3 regions of the Nostoc piscinale CENA21 genome follow, and region 2 is predicted to be linked to each of the others. Evidence: riboswitches for the same ligand, from Rfam matches in the RefSeq annotation. Region 2 holds a riboswitch; each other region holds the start of a gene.

Region 1 (6,748 bases), 880 kb from region 2:
TGGCGTTACAACCAAGGAGCCATCAGCATCAATATGCCAGAGGCAATGATTAAAGTCAAAGGTGACGATATTAGTATTGATATCTTAGACGATTCCTCATCACGGCAACTGGTAGCAGAAATGATGATTCTTGCTGGTGAAGTCGCCGCCCGTTACGGTCAAACTCATAATATACCTCTGCCCTTCCGTGGTCAGCCACAGCCAGAATTGCCCCCAGAAGAAGAATTAATTCAACTCCCTGCTGGGTTTGTACGTGCTTGTGCAATGCGGCGGTGTATGCCCAAGAGTGAAATGAGCATCACACCTCTACGTCATGCGGGTTTGGGATTAGATACTTATACCCAAGCCACTTCGCCCATCCGGCGCTACAGTGATTTACTCACTCATTTTCAACTCAAAGCCCATCTGCGCGGCGAAGTTCTGCCTTTTTCCGCCGAACAACTCAAAGAAGTAATGATGACTGTCTCTACCATTACCCAAGAAGTAACAATGGTAGAACGGCAAACTAATAGATATTGGGCATTAGAATATCTCCGCCGTCATCCTGAACAAGTTTGGTCAGTCACAGTCTTAATGTGGTTGCGTGAGGACAGTAACTTAGCACTGATTCTATTAGAAGATTTGGGCTTGCAGTTACCAATGGCTTTTAGACGTTCTGTAACCTTGGGTGAACAGTTATTAGTGAAAGTGAGTATTGCCGACCCACAAAAAGACATGATTCAATTCCAAGAAATCATGTATCAAGAAGCTCAGTCCGCGGCTAATTAATTTTTATTGTAATTCAGCACCAAATCATAGTTTTTGAATCCTCTCTCAAAAACTAAAATAGTTGTGTTTGACCGAAATGACTAAAATGATGGAATAGAGTTTGAATAAAATTAACCGCAGATAAACGCAGATGGACGCGGATAAAATTGCGATTATTTGCACAGATATAGCTGTGTCGGTCTAGTGGAATCTCTCGACTTACAATATTTTTAGTGTAACTTTTATAAGCTAATTACTTTACTTATTGTCACAAATATTACTGCTATTGATGTATCAAATTTACGGATGCTAAATATTACTACTTAAAAATCTTTTATCATGAAGCGATCGCAAGCGCATTTTTACTTAGTCCCCATACTCACAACATTAACAATTACAGCACTTTGCGAGACTAACTGGTACAGTAGCAGCAGTGAGAAAAATAGTTTTGAAGTTGCTGACTGGAGCATAAAAGTACTCCAAGAGCTAAGAGTTGTTCGACGGCAAATTTATTATGTGGAGAAAACTTTCTGATAAATGCCTTGAGTTGCCACCATAAATGTTCGATGGGATTAAATTCTGGGGAATAAGGTGATAAGTAAACGACTCTGGCACCGACGGACTCTATCATCTCCTTGATACCTTTGATCTTGTGTGCCCTCAAATTATCCATTACTACTACTGCTCCGGGCCATAATTGAGGCAATAGTTCTTCTTGAATAAATTGTTTGAAGTCATCACCCGTCATAGATTTGTCTAATGTCTTCATTGCTAGGATGGACTTGTGGCTGATTGCCCCGACGACAGTTACCCGACTTCCACGATAAAATGGCTTGACATCATACACCCGCGTTCCTTTTTTACTTCTGCCCAGTTCCCGCATTAACCCTAGCAATATTCCCATTTCGTCCAGGAACACCAAGTCATCTACAAATACATCCCGGATAATTTCCCAATACTCTAACCGTTTATTTTGTGTTGTTTCTCTGTGACCTTGGCTGCTTTTTGAGTGTTTTTTTTTGACTGTCAATTCTTGTTTTTGGAGAAATCTGCACATTGCACTCTCACTCAATCTGACTCCTGTTTTTTCTCCCCAATATTCACAATATTCGGCTAGGGTATAATCTGGAAATTCCGCCACCATTTCCTCTATCTGGTGTTCATAACCAGACAGTTGACTTGCTTTTCCTCCCGTTGCTGGTCTTGGCTGTAACGTTCCTTGTTCCCGTTTTTGCTTTACCAATCCTTGCACTGTATTTTTACTTACCTTGAATCTTGCTGCTACTTTCCTAATTGATGTATTTCCTGCTTCGTAAACACTAATTATTTTCTCTCTTAAATCTATTGAGTATGGTTTCATCTTATTTTTTACTTTATCTTCTTAAATATTGTGCCTAACTGTTACGCAAAGTGCTGTATTATGGGATTTGTTAGATATCCGACTTCTTAAAAAAAGTCGGGTATCTCGCAGTCCAACAACAAAATATTGATGATATTGACTGGAATTTTTAGCCTTAATTGAATTGTACTACCCTATACTCTTACTTTTTAATTTATCTAATAACCAAGCTACTGCACCATCAACATCTGTAACTTGTTCGCCGGTTGGGACTGAGGAACGCTTGACCATAACAACCTGTACACCCAGTTCTCGTGCGGCAATAATTTTGGCGTAAGTTGCATCACCACCACTATTTTTACTCACAATGGTGTCAATGTTGTGCTGAACCAGAATTTTCCGTTCATTTTCTAGGATAAAAGGGCCGCGATCGCACAATATTATTCCCGGTGGTACTAAGGCATCTTTTCCAGGCGGGTCAATCATCCGCATCAGAAACCATATATCTTGAAGATGGGCAAAAGTGCTGAGTTCTTGTCTGCCAACGGTTAAGAATACTCGTTTGGCTTGGTTTGGCAAAATATCGGCGGCGGCGGCATTACTATCTACTTCAATCCAGCGATCGCTTGTTGTTTTCTCCCAAGCAGGACGAATTAACATTAATCTGGGTATCCCGACTTCATTGGCTGCCGCCGCCGCATTGTATGATATTTGACTGGCGAAGGGATGGGTAGCATCAATTAACACATCAATTTTCATTTGACGCAGATATTCTACCAGTCCATCCACACCCCCAAAACCACCAATCCGCACATTTCTAGAGGGAAGCGAGGGTTCACGGGTGCGACCGGCTAAAGATGCGATCGCTTCAATCCCATCAATAGTTGCAACTCTCGCACCGAGTTCTGTCGCTTCTGTGGTTCCACCCAAAATTAAAACACGTTTATTCTCAGCACTCAGCACTTTTAACTCAGCACTATTTTACAAGGGTGGAATTTTCGCTAATATACCCCGTTTCAAGGGTTCGGGTCGTTCTGACCAAGGCAATACTCCGTCAGTTTTAGTGTAGTACTGCTCGGCACACTCCAAAACAGCCGCCGCACTGTTATCAAAATCTAAATCACCAAACAGATAAGTTAACTTACCTTGAGCAGCAAAAGCAACAACACAAGAACGGTTACAAGCACTCATACATTCAACCGCTTGGATCGGAAATTCTTCGCGTAAATCCCAATCTTGCGCCAATTGCTGAATTTGGTGCAGGAGTTTTTGACCGCCACTTTCACCTACACGCTTACCATCTTGCCAAACACTGGCACAGGTTTGGCAAACAAATAAAGTATGAGTATGAGCAGCAATATTGTCAGAATTACTTGTAATAGCAGTATGGGCAGCAGTCATCCGTACCTCGCAGATGTGATGGACTTAATTTTATAATTCGGCGGGCATCCTGACTGGGAAAGTAGCTTGTAAACATTTGACCTTTCCTTCACAGTTGCGGGACAGCGTCGGATTTGCACCGAACTTTCCCCCTTTCCTTTGGTGGCTGATCCCCACCAAAACCGAATGTTCTAACTATCATAAACTTTTACCCGCCTAAGTTGTACAGCAGGTGATAGGTTACAGAGTTAAAAATCTGTTGCTATCTAATGTTTATAAAGAACAAAATCCCTAACTTATAAACAAAGTTAAGGATATCAGAAAACATTAATTTTCATAGAATAAAAGATACTAGTACAGGTCAGCGTAAATAAACAGACCATCTCGAATTGCAAAAAGGCTTGTGGTATGATGATTCTTTCTTTTTCCTTTTGACTTTTTCCTGGTTGTACTAACCCCTAGCCTCTCTTTCATCCAAAGCTTGTAAGATTTATTTCATTTTTCCTATGTAAATTTAATGAGCAAAAGTTTTTTGTAGAGATGCTAGTTGTACATCAACCTCACTGAGATAGCTGGGATTGTATAAAAATTGATTGGGGATTTTTTTGGCATTAACGGCAGCTTTTACCACATCTTCTGCCTTAACATTACCGTGCTGGTGTTGAAATATCAAAGTCTTGCCACTGGGAATGCCTTGTGATTCTAAATTACCTTGATAAGCAAGATAAACTAGATTCAGCGGTTGCATCACATGAGAATTAGTAACATTACTGGGCGACATATAAGAGTTAACAGATGTGGTGATTACTTGCCCATGTGTTGTAATATTAGCAACATTAGCATTATGAGAGATTTTTTCACCATTCGCTTGAGCCGACGAAATTCCAGCAGACAAAATTACAGCAGCGACAGTAAAAAAAGAAGTTGTGATAGTTGAGATTTTCATAAGCTTATACCTTGGTTCGTTTTAATAGTTGGGATAGAAGTTGACTAGTATTAATATTTTTTTATAACTTAAGACTTTTGTTGCTGAATTCACCTGAATGGTTGAATTAAGGCTTGGTTAATTGAGTGGATAGTTGTAAAGGGTAACTACAGTCACAATATTCTGATTCCAGAAAAGATGAATAAAAATTTAGCAAGTTTACAGATTTTTCTGTGATGTATTTTTAGACTGCTTGGAGAAAATTAGCGATCGCTCTATTTATCATTTTACGCGATCGCTTACACTGAAGTTAACGGGTTAAAACGCGATTTTGTAAGTTTAATTCCAAGCGATCGCCTGGTTTAGGTTCTAACACCTGGGTAGTAAGATTATTCTTCTGGAAAGAAGTCCGCAAATCTTCAGCCGTCCCCACAGCCTTTAAAAAGTTAACCATCAACCCCTCATAGGTTGCATCAGCCTTTGCTGCTGTAGGTAGGATAAATTGTGGTTGCAGCCATTTAGCTACTTCCAAAGCACTGTTTGTTCCGCGAATAATTGCGCCAACTAACGGTAATGTCAAATCAACCGTTGGTGTAATTAGCACATCTACCGGTGCAAATTGTTTTAACTGTGGCGAGTGATAGCCATGCGGCTCATAATAGAGGGTGAAATCAGTAGCTAATTCTTTTAACAAATAACTGTTTTCTATCAAAGTCGGGCCAATAGGAGAACCAGGTAAAGCCCGAATTTCTAATTGATTATTAAAAGTAAAAGTTTCACCATGCCCTAGACAAGTGACACAAGTGTAACCCAAATCTTGAACCACTTTGGTCGCATTAGGCGAAGCCACAACCGGAATTGTATGGTCAAGTTGCTTTAATGTCGGCAAATGTGCATGGTCTGGCAAACCTTGAGACAACAATATTAAATCAATCTGCTCGGAAATTAAGCGTTCTTGTTTGAGAGAAGCTTTAAACAGCCAATCTAAGCCAAAACTTAATTCACCAACTAGCCAAGGGTCAACCAATATCCGTTGACCACTAATTTCAATTAACCAGCTATTGTTGTCTAACCAAGTTAAGTACATAACCAAACCGAAGTAACACCTGCTTTTATTATGACCAGGACTTACCCACAAAGGTTGTCTGTGAAGAATGGGTGTAAGGGTTTTGAACACCTACACCCCTTCACCCTACTCTCTTTTTCAAGGCAGGATGAAGCCGTATTTTTTGAGTACCGCCTTAGCTTGACTGCTGGATAAAAATTGGCTAAATTCCTTGGCTGCACTGGCATTCTTAGTGCGTTTAACCACCGCCATTGGATAAACTATTGCGGAGTGGTATTTCTCATCAGCCGCCACCACTACTTTTACCTTGTCAGAAATTTTGGCATCGGTAGCATATACTAACCCTGCATCAGCATTGCCACTTTCTACAGCCGCTAAAACTTGACGCACGTTGTTGGCATAAACCAGTTTAGAAGTTATCTGCGACCAAATATTTAACTTCTGTAAAACTTGCTGTGCATATTGACCAGCCGGAACGCTTCTGGGTTCACCAATGGCGATGCGCTTGATTTTAGATTCTTTCAGATTGTAAAGGCTGGTAATGCCCGTAAAATTTTTGGGTACAACTAGTACAAGGCGGTTTTTTGCCAAAATCGAGCGTGTACCGGGAAGCAATAACCCTTTTTGTTCTAAAGCATCTACTTGCCTTTTTCCTGCGGAAATAAAAATATCTGCTGGTGCGCCTTGCTCAATTTGTTGTTGCAATGCGCCAGAAGCCCCAAAGTTATAATTTATATTGACATTGGGTTTACTTTGTTGATAAATCGGTTTAATTTCTTCCAGTGCATCTTTTAAACTAGCAGCAGCAGAAACAAGTAAAGTAACATTCGACTGTGCCGTAACAACAGAAGGTACAATGAATGTTGAACAAACAGCAAGTAACAAACTAGCTAGTGCTGTGCCAAGAAAGGAAACAATTTGTCTTCTTTTCATAGAAAAATGGTATAGCAACAGATTCTTCTGCAATTTAATGGCGCTTGGTAGGATCATACCGAGCGTCATTCCAGTCTTTACCAACTGAATTGGTAACATTATGCCAAGAAAAGAACAAGGATGGATCACATTTCAAACATCGGAAGAGGAACGGAAAATTCTCGAAGAGTTTTGCCAGGACTCTCAACGCACCAAAACCGAGATTCTGCGGGAACTTGTGCGTGGTTTAAATAAACACCAAGCATCACATACCTCAGTACCAACTCCACAACCAACTACACTGGTAAGTCAGGAAAATTTGGAAATGCCTACTGTAGAAATTGGTAGTTCTAAAAAGGCTTTAAAAGTTAGCTCCCGT
Region 2 (6,748 bases):
TAAGGCGGCTTTTGATTCTGCTGCACCCACAAATCCCACAGGGAAACCCAAAATCACCGCCGGTTTCGGCGCTCCTTCGTCTAGCATTTCGAGTAACCTAAATAGGGCGGTGGGTGCATTACCAATGGCTACGACTGAGTTTTCTAGATGCGATTGCCATAATTCTAAAGCTGCGGCTGACCTTGTATTACCAAGTTTTTGGGCGAGTTTTGGGACTTCGGGATAATTCAAGGTGCAGATAACTTCGTTATTGGCTGGTAGTCGCCGCCTAGTAACTCCCTCCGCCACCATCCGACAATCACATAAAATTGGTGCGCCGGCTTTGAGTGCGGCGCGTGCTGATTGTACTGCTGTGGGTGAATATCCCAATTCAGTCACAATATCCGTCATTCCACAGGCATGAATTAGACGTACAGCAACTTTTGCTACATCTAGCGGCAGTGCATCTAAGTTAGCTTCTGAGCGAATGATGGAAAAAGAATTACGGTAGATTTCGTTAGCGTTGCGGATATAGTCGGACATTTTCAATTAACAACCACAGATGAACGCAGATGAACACAGATGTTGGGAATCTTAAATAACTGTTTTAGTTGGGTAGTCTCGTATCGATTGACAAATTCGGTAAAAGATTCGTCATGGTGCAGGCGATGATTTTTATACACTGTGAGCATTTGTTCTATCCGTGCAGGTAATTCTGTAAAACTTACGTTTTGATAGATTTGGCGACCGAATTTTTCGTGACTATCATGATCGCCGACGTAAATGTGATAGGTTTCTATGTTGCGATCGCTCACACCCAGTAAAGTGATGTCACCTTGATGATGTTGGGCGCAAGATTTTGCACAGCCGCTCAGGTGAATGTTAATCGGGCGATTTAGCTGAACACGATTTTTGAAATAATCGGCTAATGCTAAAGCATGACCTTTAGTATCGGTAGCTGAAGCCGCACAACCGCGTTTACCAGAACAAGCAACTAATGAACTTTTAATATTAGTGACGGTGAAATCTAAGCCTAAGTCTGCTATTTCATTTTCAACATCAATAACGCACCCTTGGGGAATATCAGTGATGAGTAAATTTTGCCAAGGTGTGAGTCTGGTGGTTCCATTACCATATTTGGCGGCTAAATCACCCAAACGCCGCAACTGCTGACTTTCTAACCGACCAAGCGGTAAGACTACACCAATATAAAATAAATTTTCCTGGCGTTGGGGATGAGTACCAATATGCCAGAAACCTACTTCTTTTGTTGCTGGGGAAGGTTGAGAACGCTGCAAAGTAAAAGTTAAACGCTGTTCAACTTGCTGAAGATAATTTTCATATCCCAAACTGTTGATAACTTCTTGTAAGCGTGGCTTGCGCTTAAGTTGAACATCAGTATGTTGTAAATAAATATCTGCTAAAGCTGCCAAAACAGACAAACATTGTTCTGGTAACAAGATAATTCCTGTATCAATGGGTGGTTTGCTTTTGATGAAACTTAGATATAAGCGGAAGTAAACTTGAGTGTCGCTTAACTCAGCCCTCAACAGGATATCATTGAGGCGATCGCTTACCGAAACTTTACCGCCGCCATCAAAGCAAACACTAAACTTAGCCGAGAGTGCTGATAGTTCCGAATGTTCTGCTAAATAAGCATCCCAGCTTTGAACGAAAGGACGAGTGTCGATTAATTCTTCAGGATCGATACCTGCTGTCGGACTGGTCATAATATTACGGATGTGGTCTATAGCGGAATTGTGAGAGCCTATACCCAAATCCTGTAGCTGTTGTAAAACTTCGCTGCTGATACCTTTGCTAATTTCTCTGATTTGCAGGTTAGCGCGATTCGTGACATCCACATAACCACCACCGTACATATCTGCGATCGCTGCGATCGCCTGACATTGTTTACTATTAAGTATCCCACCAGGTATTCTCAGGCGAGATAAAATTCCATCTTGGGCAGATGTAGCGTAGAATAACCCCGGACAGGCTGTAAATCCCGAAACCAACTTCTCAACTCCTTCTCTGTGCAACGCAGAGAGTAGATCATCATGATGTCTTATAGACACACCCGGAGTTGGCATTCTGACTTGGGATTTCCCTTCACAGCTGCGGCACAGTCCCGGAATTTCACCGGAGTTTCCCAACTCCAAGTCTTAGTAATTTACCATGAGACCGTCTTCGCTATGCTCTAGGCTTCACATTTTTTTTCATCAATGATTGGTGAATTAACAGATACTTGGCTTTTTGAGGACTTGGGGTATCTGAGTCATACAATTTGCGTACATCAAATATGATTGCATAAACTGTACTGCTATCAAATATTGCTCTTCAAGTTGGGAAAACTAACTTTAGTGAAAGTGTAATCTACTACGCCGCTAAAGGAGATACGAATGAGTACATTTACCATTCAAGCTAATCAACTTCCTATTCACAAAGTATTTAGTGATGATTTTATTTTTACGATTCCTCTATATCAGCGTCCCTATGCTTGGACAACGGAACAAGCAGGAGAACTTTTTGAAGATTTAATCAGTGCTTTGGGAGATGGTGACGAGAAGATTGATGATATTAATCCATACTTTTTAGGTAGTATTGTACTTATTAAAGGAGATACAACAGATGCTAAAGTCATTGATGGTCAACAGCGTTTGACTACAATTACTTTACTATTAGCTGCTTTAAGAGCATCGGTTAGTAAAGAATATAAACATATATTAACTAAATATCTATACCAAGAAGATCCTTTTGAACCAGAAAATAATATTTATAGGTTGACTTTACGTGAAAAAGATACACCATTCTTTAAAGAATATATTCAATCTGAAAGTGGTCTTGAAAAATTGAATGTTTTGATTGATAGCAAACTATCGGATAGTTGTAAAAATCTAAAGCAAAATGTCTTGCTTTTTCTAGATAAGCTGAAAATTATCCCAGAATTTCAACTTCTTCGCTTTATTCAGTTTCTTATTAAACGTTGCTTTATAGTATTAGTGTCAACCCCAGATATTGAATCTGGTTATCGAATATTTTCAGTGTTGAATAATCGAGGTCTTGATTTATCACATGCTGATATTTTAAAAGCAGAGATTATTGGAAAAATCCCCTCAGAATATCAGGATAAATATAGTGAGAAATGGGAAAATGTAGAGGAAAGATTGGGGCGTGATACATTCAAAAGTCTCTTTTCTCACATTAGAATGATTCATAGTAAATTAAAACTACGTGAAAGCATACTCAAAGAGTTTAAGAGAGATGTTCATCCATCACCTACAGAATACCCTCAGCAGTTTATTGATAAGATTTTACTGCCTTTAGCTGATGCTTTTTATGATATCCAGCATCAAGTTTACGAAGGAAGTTTATGGACAGATGAAATTAATATATTATTCCAATGGTTGCAATTAATTGACAATTCCGATTGGATACCACCAGCTATTTTTTATTTATCGCAAAATTATCATAATCCTGAATTGTTATTCCGATTCTTTTCAGATTTAGATAGGCTGGCTTCTTGTTTAATGATTCAGCGTGCTAATATCAATGAACGTATTGAACGTTATAGCAAGTTACTACATGCTATTGATAATCGAGAAGATTTGGATACACCAGACTCACCATTACAATTGACTTATAAAGAAAAAGAAAATATCCTCAAAATTCTAAATGGCGACCTTTATTTAATCAAGAAAATCAGAAGTTATGTTTTGCTGCGCTTAGATTCTGCCCTTGCCGAAGGAAAGCCTGCTTATACTTTTTCTAATATTACAGTTGAACACGTACTACCACAAAATCCATCTGCTGATAGTGAGTGGTTAACCTTGTTTCCTACTCAGGAAGATAAGGAAAAATATGTACATCGGTTAGGTAATTTAGTTTTATTATCTTCTGGTAAAAATAGCATGGCTCAAAACTTTGATTTCGAGACTAAAAAGCAGAAATATTTTACGACTAAGAAAGGTATTTGTAATTTTGCACTCACTACACAAGTGTTGATGGAAAAAGAATGGACATCTGAAATTATTGAAAAAAGGCAAAAAGTTTTAATTGACAAGTTGAAAGAACTTTGGCGTTTATAAGATTAGGACTTACGCAAAGCACCTCTCAAACTCTTATTTCTCTGTGAACTCTGCGCTTCTGTGGTTAGTTTTTCCTTAGCCTGTGCGTAAGTCCTGAATATTAGGTTTTAGTAATGCGATCGCTTCAGTATTGGTGCGTTAGGAACTCGGATATATTTGTGATGAATTACTCACAACCTGCACCTAACACACCCTGAGAGAATTTGGCTATTCTCCTAAATAAATACCTAAACCGCGAGCAGTTTGAACCAAAGTATCTTCGGGATTGACGGCTTTGTACTGTGCGATCGCTTCTTCGATGGGTACGGTGATCACTTGGCGATTTTGCCAAGCAACCATGTGATCATATTTACCTTCCTCAATCAAATTGACTGCGGCTACCCCAAAAGCAGAGGCGACTAATCGATCTAAAGGTGAAGCTGTACCACCGCGTTGGATGTGTCCTAAGACGGTGACTCGTGTTTCTGCGCCGATGCGATCGCTAATTTGGTCGGCTAGATATTCCCCAATTCCCCCATATCGTGATTGACCCAAGCGATTAGTTAAGGTGCGAGTTTCCCCTTCTTGAGTCCGCACCGCTTCAGAAACAATCACTAAACAATAGTTTTTGCCATCTTCTTGACGGTTTTTAATGTGATAGCAGATATCATCCATACTGTAGAGGATTTCAGGAATTAAAATCACATCTGCACCCCCAGCAATTCCCGCAGCTAAGGCGATGTGTCCCGCATCACGACCCATGACTTCTAAAATCATGACTCGACTATGGGAAGCGGCGGTGAAATGTAATTTATCTAATGCTTCAGTCGCAATATTAACGGCTGTATCAAAGCCAATGGCGTGTTCAGTAATACCGATATCATTATCAATGGTTTTTGGGATACCGACTAAGTTGATCCCGCCTTGTTGTGCGAGGCGACGCAGAATCGCTAAACTACCATCCCCACCAATGCCAATCAACGCATCTAAACCTAATTGATGATAGCCTGCAATGATTTCTGATGAGCGATCGCAAAAACTACCATCAGGCATAGGAAAAGCAAAAGGATCACCTTTATTAGTAGTGCCTAACATTGTGCCACCAGAAGTTAATAACGGATCAACTTGCTCAATTTCTAATTTAGTAACTTGTGGTGGCTGTGCCATTAATCCTAGAGTTGCTTGTCGAATGCCTAAGACTTCCCAACCTTTACCACTAGCACAATGAACAACCGCTCTGATGACTGCATTCAAACCAGAGCAATCTCCGCCACTGGTAAGAATGCCTATACGCTTACTTTTACCCATATTTTTGAACACTGCAAACGTGAAATAATTTCACTCACTACCAGAGTTAGCTAACACTTGAAAAATCTGATTAAATGCTATGATTTGGTTGATTTCAGCCCAAAATCACACCATAAAATTGATAACAGCAAAGTTTTACTGTCATCTGACTAGAAGCTCAATCTCAAAGTATAGTTTTGATTATTTCATTACTTTCAAAGTCTAGAATGATTTGTGTATGCACTATTTTCTCTAAACAAAAATTCATTCTTTGTTGTATTTTATAATTTAATGTTGCGAATTTTAACTATTGCCAACTTATGTCTTAATACTTGATTTTGTGTAACAATCCAGGAGTCTGAATATGGGAAAAAGAGCGCGTCTACGATTTTACCTTGCCTCTCGGTAATTCCTGTCTACTATGAAACTCCCTAGTGCTTCACCTTCTTATTTTGCCAACGGTATTGTGATTGTCTTGTATTATCTTGCAGTTTTATTCATAAATAAAATCAAATTTCTATAGTTTTTATTTGTAGAGTCTGATACTATATCTCTAAGTGCTGTTCGATGAACTATAGACGTTCTTGCATATATAAAAAACGACAAAAAACAGTATTTAAATACTATTTTTGCAGGTAACTAAATAACTTAAGAGGTATGAATTAGCGATTTAAATTCATGCCTAATCTGATGTGCAGTGACTTGTTATTTGTCGCCATACCAAATTACTTTCATCAATAGGTGTAAAGCCTGAACTTTCTAGCCTTCAGTCGAGAAGCAGCACAAGAAAATTCTAGGCTTGAAGAACACAAATTGTTGCAAATGCGGGTAAGGCGAATGTGGATGACACTAATATATTTCCACTAAATTTAATTTTTCACTGTACAACAAGATTTTGGTGAAAAGAATCCGAAATTATACAATTTGTATGTGAATTTAGTGACATTGCAACAGAGATGGGATGCACACCTTATGCCAAAATATAGCGTTAATGAAGTTTTAGAAATTATCAAAAATCTGACAGTTGAAGAAAAATTGGAATTGCAACAGTCTCTACCTAGCGTGTTAGGAAATATGTTGACTGCTGCTAAACCAGCAGAGTCTCATTCTCAGAATCTTGAGGGGATTAATATTGGGAATGGTAACTCTGGTATTGCCTTTAATCAACTACAAGCAGACCGGGGAAGTAATATCAATCAAAGTCAGAATGAGTTGAAAATTCATAATGCTGAGGTACAAGAAGCACTGAAATTACTAGAAAAATTAAAACAGGATATTAATACAAATAATGCTTTAAACTCGATTGAAAAGAAAACTTTAGAAGTGCCACTACAAACAATTGAAGGAGAATTGAAGAAACCAAAGCCAGATAAAAACTTAGTAGAACAAGGTATGGAAGCCTTGAAAAAAGGTTTAGT
Region 3 (6,748 bases), 1.1 Mb from region 2:
ACTTGACTAACGTTGAATTTTTAATTTTTGCCAATTTGGCAAACAAATTGTTGTGAATACTGATATTGTTTTTATTGTGCAAGGGGTGTACCAGAAGTTGTCCTGACTTGATGGTTAGGGCAACTTCTCCAAAAATATTACAAGCGGGAAAAGTAGTACATATAAACTGAAGAGCATCAGCAGTCTAAAAATATTAATCTCCAAGGTGTTAGTGCTGAGTTTCAAATAAGGTTAATAAAAGATAAAAATTAAATTAAAAATTCATAATCTATATATATAAATTGCAATAAAATCTGACTGCTGGGCGAAAAATGATGGTTTTTATAAAGTTTTAAGAGTTATTATCGATCCCAAGGAATAAATTAACAACTTGTAAAAAACCATATCAATTTAGTGAACTACCCAAGCGTTTACATTTCGGAACAAACCAGTCCCATAAATTTAACTGGCGATATGGGACAAGCTGTGCAAATTTCTATTCATGCACCTAGCCAATATATATGTACTAATTGCGAACGGATATTACCAGATTGGAAACAAGAACCCTTTTTTTGGGTTGTGATTGTTTTGCAGCGATCGCAATTTCCTTTAGTGGAAAGTACCAAAGAAATCGAAACGGAGAAACAAAAGTTACGCCAAAGGTTTATGGGATTTGGTTGTGATGTAGCTTTTGAACTGCGCGATCGCGGCTATTTCTCAGATTTAATTGATCCGCGTACTGGCTATCCTTTACTTTCACGTCCTGGCGCAATGCCACATAATGATACTGCTGTAGTCAAAGCGTTACTCGGCTATCCAGTCATAAAAAATAAATGTTGTGTGCTGGTTCATCCTATTTGGGGTACAGCAGTTTATCCGAGTGTTTTAATCTCGGCCGCACCCCCAACCCTGATTGAATTTGTCACCAAAGAAATAGCTTGTCAACATGGATGGGAAGAGGAAGTATGAAGTGTGAAAGTTTTTTCATTCTGGAAGAGGAAGTATGAAGTGTGAAAGTTTTTTCATTCTAAGACGCAGATGGATGAGTATCTTTTAAACAGCAACATTAAAATTTTACCTCCTGCCTCCTGCCTCCTTTTACAAGACTGCGATATTCCCAAGGGTTGGTGAATTTGCTATCACTCCAAACACCTAGTTTTTGCTGTTGTGCTTGTGCTTCCGCTTTTTGAACTAAATCTTTACTCGGACATTTGTTTAAATAAGGGCGATAAACTTTAGCTAAACCTTCTTTTAATAAAATTTCTTGGACAAAAGTACCGTCTTTTAAGCGGACTTCTGCCACCTTTCTGCCATAGCGATCGCTATCTGTAATCGTCAACATCACGCGATCGCCTGATTGTTTTACTAATTGTTGTAAGCGTGCTTGTGCTTTGGCACCCCAGTCAAATTGATTGCGATCAGTGACGCGGTTACTGTTCCTTTCTTTTTGGGAATGAGGTACTTCTGGCGCATCCACACAAGCAAAGCGCACATTGAATTTATTTCCTTTTGCATCTTTGACAGCTAAAGTATCCCCATCACTCACTCGTTCTACCAAGTCCCCAGAAGCACCAAAGAATTTATCGCAACTTACCAAACCCAAAACCATCATAGTTGCACTTAGCCAAAGTACCACCTGTTTTGTTAATTTCTGCATTCAACCTCACCTAACTCTGATGGATGATACTATATTTGATTTTTGAAATAGATGCGGCTTTGATGGAAGTGCCAACATTAAAAATAGTGATATATTTACTGAGATCGGTTCTGATGGGGAGCAGCCATTAGACGTAAGGGGGAAAGTTCGGTGAGAATCCGGCACTGTCCCGCAACTGTGAACCAATAATTGGGTGAGTCAGGATGCCCGCCGATATAACTGAATATATTTACATAAATCTGCGAGGTACAGATTATGAACAGAAAACAGCAGGCTTTAGCTAGTCTATGCCTGATGGCAGTAATTAGTTTTTATTTAGTAGTTGGTTTACCCAAACCCGCCTACGCAATGCACATTATGGAAGGTTTTTTACCTGTGCAGTGGGCAATTTTTTGGTGGGTTGTCGCATTACCATTTTTTCTTTTAGGGTTACGGAGTTTGACGCGCATTACCCAAGCTAACCCCCAGCTTAAACTATTACTGGGCTTGGCGGGTGCGTTTACTTTTGTACTTTCAGCGTTGAAAATCCCTTCGGTTACAGGTAGTTGTTCTCATCCTACCGGCACAGGGTTAGGTGCGGTGTTGTTTGGCCCCTTAACTATGTCGGTTTTGGGTAGCTTAGTATTGTTATTTCAAGCTTTGTTATTAGCACATGGCGGTTTGACGACACTGGGTGCAAATGCGTTTTCGATGGCGATCGCTGGGCCATTTGCCGCTTACTGGATATATAATTTCACAATTAAGCTAGGTGGTAAAGCAAAAATCGCCATATTTCTCGCCGCCGCCATCTCAGATTTACTCACCTACATCATTACTTCTATTCAACTCGCCTTAGCTTTTCCTGCACCTGTTGGTGGTTTCATTGCTTCATTCACCAAATTTGCCGGCATTTTTGCCTTAACGCAAGTTCCTCTTGCAATTAGTGAAGGATTGCTAACTGTATTAGTGTGGAACTGGTTGCAATCTTATAATCCTCAAGAATTAGAATTACTGAAATTAATCAAACGGGAACCCCAAGGAAATGAATCAGTCTAAAAAAGGGTTGAGTAACTGGTTATTAGTATTAGCTGTATTAGCTTTAGCTGTTGCACCATTAATTTTTGTCCGTGGTGCAGAATTTGGAGGTGCTGATAGCAAAGCACAAGAAGCTATAAGTGAGATACAACCAGAATATAAACCTTGGTTTAAATCAATTTTTGAACCAGCTAGTGGTGAAATAGCAAGCTTATTATTTGCGTCGCAAGCGGCTTTGGGTGCGGGAGTAATTGGTTACGCAATTGGCTTATATAAAGGCCGTTCCCAACAACAAAAGCATGAAGAATGAGTTTGCAATTAGATACGTTAGCTTATACTAATCGGCTGCGAAAATTACCACCAGAGCATAAACTAATTTTTGCCTTGACTACTCTGGCAATTGCCTTAGCTACTCATCCACTAGTGCAGATTTTAATAGCAATTTGGATGGCTGTTTGGACAATTGTTTATGCCAAAATTCCGGCTGGTATTTATTTTCGCTTGTTATTATTTACCATCGTTTTTTGTTTGACAAGTTTACCAGCTTTGATGATGAATGGGGTGTCAATTCATGATTTGCCAAAAGTGCAGTTAGATGCTTTATATGGGCTAACTTTTGGGCAATTCTATATTTATGTTAGTCATCATGGCAGCCTGCAAGCATGGTCAATCTTCACCAGAGCTTTAGCCTCAGTTTCTTGCTTATATTTTCTCATGTTAACTGTGCCATTTACGGAAATATTACAAACTTTGCGTTACTTGCGATTTCCGGTGCTGTTAACTGATTTGTTATTACTGATGTATCGGTTTATTTTCATTTTGCTGAATACAACTAATGAAATATGGACAGCGCAGAATTCCCGTGGTGGCTATCGCACTTGGCACAGTTGGATGAAAAGTTTAGCCATATTAATTGGACAACTTTTACAGCGTACTTTACAAGCATATAGTCAGTTTTCTCTGGGTTTAGAAGCGCGGGGTTTTGTCGGTGAATTTAAAGTTTGGCATCCTCGCCGCTATCATCCCCAAAACAGATATATCATCGAAGCAGTTTGCGGCTGTATTGGTTTAATAGGATTGGAATTTTGGCGGAATGCAGGAATATTTATTAGAATTTGAGCAAGTCTATTACACTTATTCTGGCGCACAACAATCAGCTTTAAATGGTCTTAACTTAAAAGTTCCATTAGGTAAAAGATGTGCGTTAATTGGGCAGAATGGTTGTGGTAAAACCACACTATTTTTATTAGCTAATGGTTTATATAAACCTGATTCTGGCGTTGTGCGGTGGCGCGGAGAAGCGTTAAATTATCATCGCAATTATCTGGGTAAATTGCGCCAACAAGTCGGGCTAATCTTTCAAGACCCCGAACAGCAACTAGTGGCTTCTACTGTAGAGGAAGATATATCTTATGGCTTGTGTAATTTAGACTTGCCAGTTGCAGAAATTCAAGCACGAGTAGAACAGGTATTACTAGAATTTGGGTTGACAGCTTTAGCAGAAAGACCAGTACATCATTTAAGTTTAGGGCAGAAGAAGCGAGTTTCCATAGCAGATGTGATGGTATTGAATCCTGAACTATTATTGTTAGATGAACCGACAGCTTATTTGGATGTGAAACATACGCGGAATTTGATTAAAACTCTGCAAAGAATTCATCGAAATGGCACAACTTTAATGATGGCAACCCACGATTTAGATTTGGTATATCGTTGGGCAGATTGGGTTTTTGTGATGGATAAAGGAAACCTAATTTTAGAAGGTGAACCGCAAGATGTCTTTAATCAGCGTTCTTTATTAGAAGAGTTAGAGTTGGGTGTACCGTTAATATATGAAATGTTATTTGATGGGTTAGCGGGTGAGGATGAAGGAGTTAAAGAACGAGTGCGGCAAAGAATATTAAAATTATTTCATGATTTTGCATCTTGATCTAGTTTAGAGTTGTCAATAACTACGGTTTGCTAAAGTGAGAAGTATCTAGCAAATTCCCAGATTGCCAAATGGTGAAAACACAAGCAATACCTCCCTTGGAAAGTGGCGATCGCTTAACTCGTCCTGAATTTGAACGCCGTTATGAAGCTGCAACCCATATCAGAAAAGCAGAACTGATTGAAGGAATTGTTTACGTGGCCTCTCCCTTAAGACATGAACAGCATGGTAAACCCCACAGTCGAGTTATAACTTGGTTAGGAGTTTATCAAGCATTGACTCCTGGCGTTGATTTGAGTGTAGAACCAACAGTCAGATTAGATTTAGATAATGAACCCCAACCAGATGCAGTGCTGTTTATTGAACCTGCGGCGGGTGGACAAACTCGATTAAGCCGTGACGGTTATATTGAAGGTTCTCCCGAATTGATTGTGGAAATTGCTGCTAGTAGCGTCTCAATTGATACTGGCATTAAAAAGCAAGTTTATCGCCGGAATGGGGTGTTGGAGTATGTAATCTGGCAATCCTACGAGAATAAATTGGAATGGTTTCGCTTAGTTGATGGTGAGTATCAATTGCTAGCTCCTGGTGCAGATGGCATTATTCGTTCTCAGGTGTTTCCGGGGTTGTGGTTGGCAGTGGAGGCGCTGTTAAATAATCAAATGGCGCGAGTTTTGGAGGTGGTACAAGAGGGGTTGAAGTCGCCGGAATATGCTGCGTTTGTGCAGCGATTTGTTTAACGTAGACGCGAAGCGGCTTCCCGAAGGGTACCACAGAGACACAGAGAACGCAGAGAGAAGAACTCTGCATCTAAAAATCAACGCTTATCCTCAAGCACAATTGTAGACTCAGCAGAACGACCAAATTCTTCTGGTGCATATTGTAAATGAGCTTCTGCGCCAGGCCATGTATATGTACCGGCAGTTACAGAACGGACTAGGTAATGTAGGCTATAAACTCCTGGTTCGAGGTGGTCGGCGTAAGCGATAATGCGATCGCGGTAAATATTGCGATAACCAAGTTGCCAACTATCGGCTTTGGCTTGCAATGCGGCTGTCGCAGTTTGAAAACTTTGGTCTACGGCTTCAAATCCTGCTGGTAATGGGTCTTTAATTACTATATGGTCTACAGGATGATCTGCAATTATTTCTAAACCAATATCAAATACTTGTCCACTATCTACAGTTAAGGGTTTATCAACGGCATACATCCCTGTTTTTTGCAGAACTTTTTCTTCCCCAACTTTACTAATTTCTCTGGTGACTCGTAAACCATTAAATCTGCCTGGTTGATTGCCTTGCAAGCGATAATTATAGGCAACTAAATAATGTAATTTACCCCTACCTGATTTTTGCAATATTAAATCATGGCGACCACGGGGTAATTTATTCATTACAACATTTAGCTGCAAGTTAGGATTTTGATAACCATTAAACCTATTTTCATCTAACTTTTGACGAGCTAATTGAACTGTGGTGGCAAAGTTTGGTGGTGTGGGTTGGAGTTGGCTATATTCTACTAATGCTGTTAAGGCTTGAGCATTATCATAGTTAGTTTGCCATGTGCCATCGCGGCGTAATCCTAATAAACTTTGGAATAATTTATCGATTACTTCTGGTTTACTTTGTTTGGCAATAAATAATCTTAAAGCTTGGGCTTGGGCTGTAGTAGATGAATTCATCCATCCCCAACTCTTGGGTAAACTAATTACAGCGTTGCGTCCAGTTTCATAGATATTTTGTTGTAACTGGTTCAACATTTGTTGTGATTCATCTTGCCATTCTGGGAATTGCGATAAATACCGCGCTAGTTTGATTTGGGTGACGATATCAAAGTTATTGCGTTGTTGGTAAATATCACCTAAGAAACTATTGCTTTTATCTCCTAATTCTGCTAATGCAATTAAGGCATTTAATTGCAGTTGATGTTTACAGATTTGTTGTTTACAAAAATCATATTGTCCTGGGTTAGCTACTACCTTTTGCAGATAATTTTTCAAGCGCGTGAGTGTTGCAGAATCAATAAAACCAGGAAATGCTTGATTAGCTTTTACTAAAGATTCCGCCGAGTATGCAGAAACCCAAGGATCTGATTTTTCTTGTCCTGGATAAGCAGCAAAACCACCATCGGCTATTTGTAATTTTTGCAGTTGCGTAATGGCTTGGTTT

What was found. Region 2 has a riboswitch for cobalamin ahead of cobG (precorrin-3B synthase). Riboswitches for the same ligand answer to the same signal wherever they lie in the genome.
Region 1: it holds a riboswitch for cobalamin, as region 2 does, so the genes downstream of both, ACX27_RS24095 (DUF1636 domain-containing protein) here and cobG (precorrin-3B synthase) in region 2, are expected to answer to the same signal.
Region 3: it holds a riboswitch for cobalamin, as region 2 does, so the genes downstream of both, ACX27_RS15630 (energy-coupling factor ABC transporter permease) here and cobG (precorrin-3B synthase) in region 2, are expected to answer to the same signal.

Annotation. Positions count from the first base shown of each region.
Region 1 is NZ_CP012036.1:5,646,065-5,652,812, reverse strand. Features, by position in the region: gene ACX27_RS24115 (ribonuclease catalytic domain-containing protein) at 1-768, shown strand, start outside; gene ACX27_RS31200 (IS630 family transposase) at 1,160-2,107, opposite strand; gene ACX27_RS24100 (cobalt-precorrin-6A reductase) at 2,276-3,049, opposite strand; gene ACX27_RS24095 (DUF1636 domain-containing protein) at 3,068-3,487, opposite strand; cobalamin riboswitch at 3,510-3,668, opposite strand; gene ACX27_RS24090 (hypothetical protein) at 3,981-4,412, opposite strand; gene ACX27_RS24085 (MBL fold metallo-hydrolase) at 4,702-5,478, opposite strand; gene modA (molybdate ABC transporter substrate-binding protein) at 5,596-6,390, opposite strand; gene ACX27_RS24075 (TOBE domain-containing protein) at 6,491-6,748, shown strand, end outside.
Region 2 is NZ_CP012036.1:4,763,355-4,770,102, reverse strand. Features, by position in the region: gene ACX27_RS20485 (precorrin-8X methylmutase) at 1-522, opposite strand, end outside; gene cobG (precorrin-3B synthase) at 525-2,018, opposite strand; cobalamin riboswitch at 2,044-2,172, opposite strand; gene ACX27_RS20475 (DUF262 domain-containing protein) at 2,379-4,064, shown strand; gene ACX27_RS20470 (ATP-dependent 6-phosphofructokinase) at 4,272-5,351, opposite strand; gene ACX27_RS20465 (hypothetical protein) at 6,303-6,748, shown strand, end outside.
Region 3 is NZ_CP012036.1:3,635,422-3,642,169, forward strand. Features, by position in the region: gene ACX27_RS15620 (methylmalonic aciduria and homocystinuria type D protein) at 394-948, shown strand; gene ACX27_RS15625 (thermonuclease family protein) at 1,046-1,636, opposite strand; cobalamin riboswitch at 1,725-1,865, shown strand; gene ACX27_RS15630 (energy-coupling factor ABC transporter permease) at 1,892-2,671, shown strand; gene ACX27_RS15635 (energy-coupling factor ABC transporter substrate-binding protein) at 2,658-2,960, shown strand; gene cbiQ (cobalt ECF transporter T component CbiQ) at 2,957-3,769, shown strand; gene ACX27_RS15645 (energy-coupling factor ABC transporter ATP-binding protein) at 3,744-4,580, shown strand; gene ACX27_RS15650 (Uma2 family endonuclease) at 4,652-5,320, shown strand; partial or broken gene ACX27_RS15655 (alpha-2-macroglobulin family protein) at 5,398-6,748, opposite strand, start outside.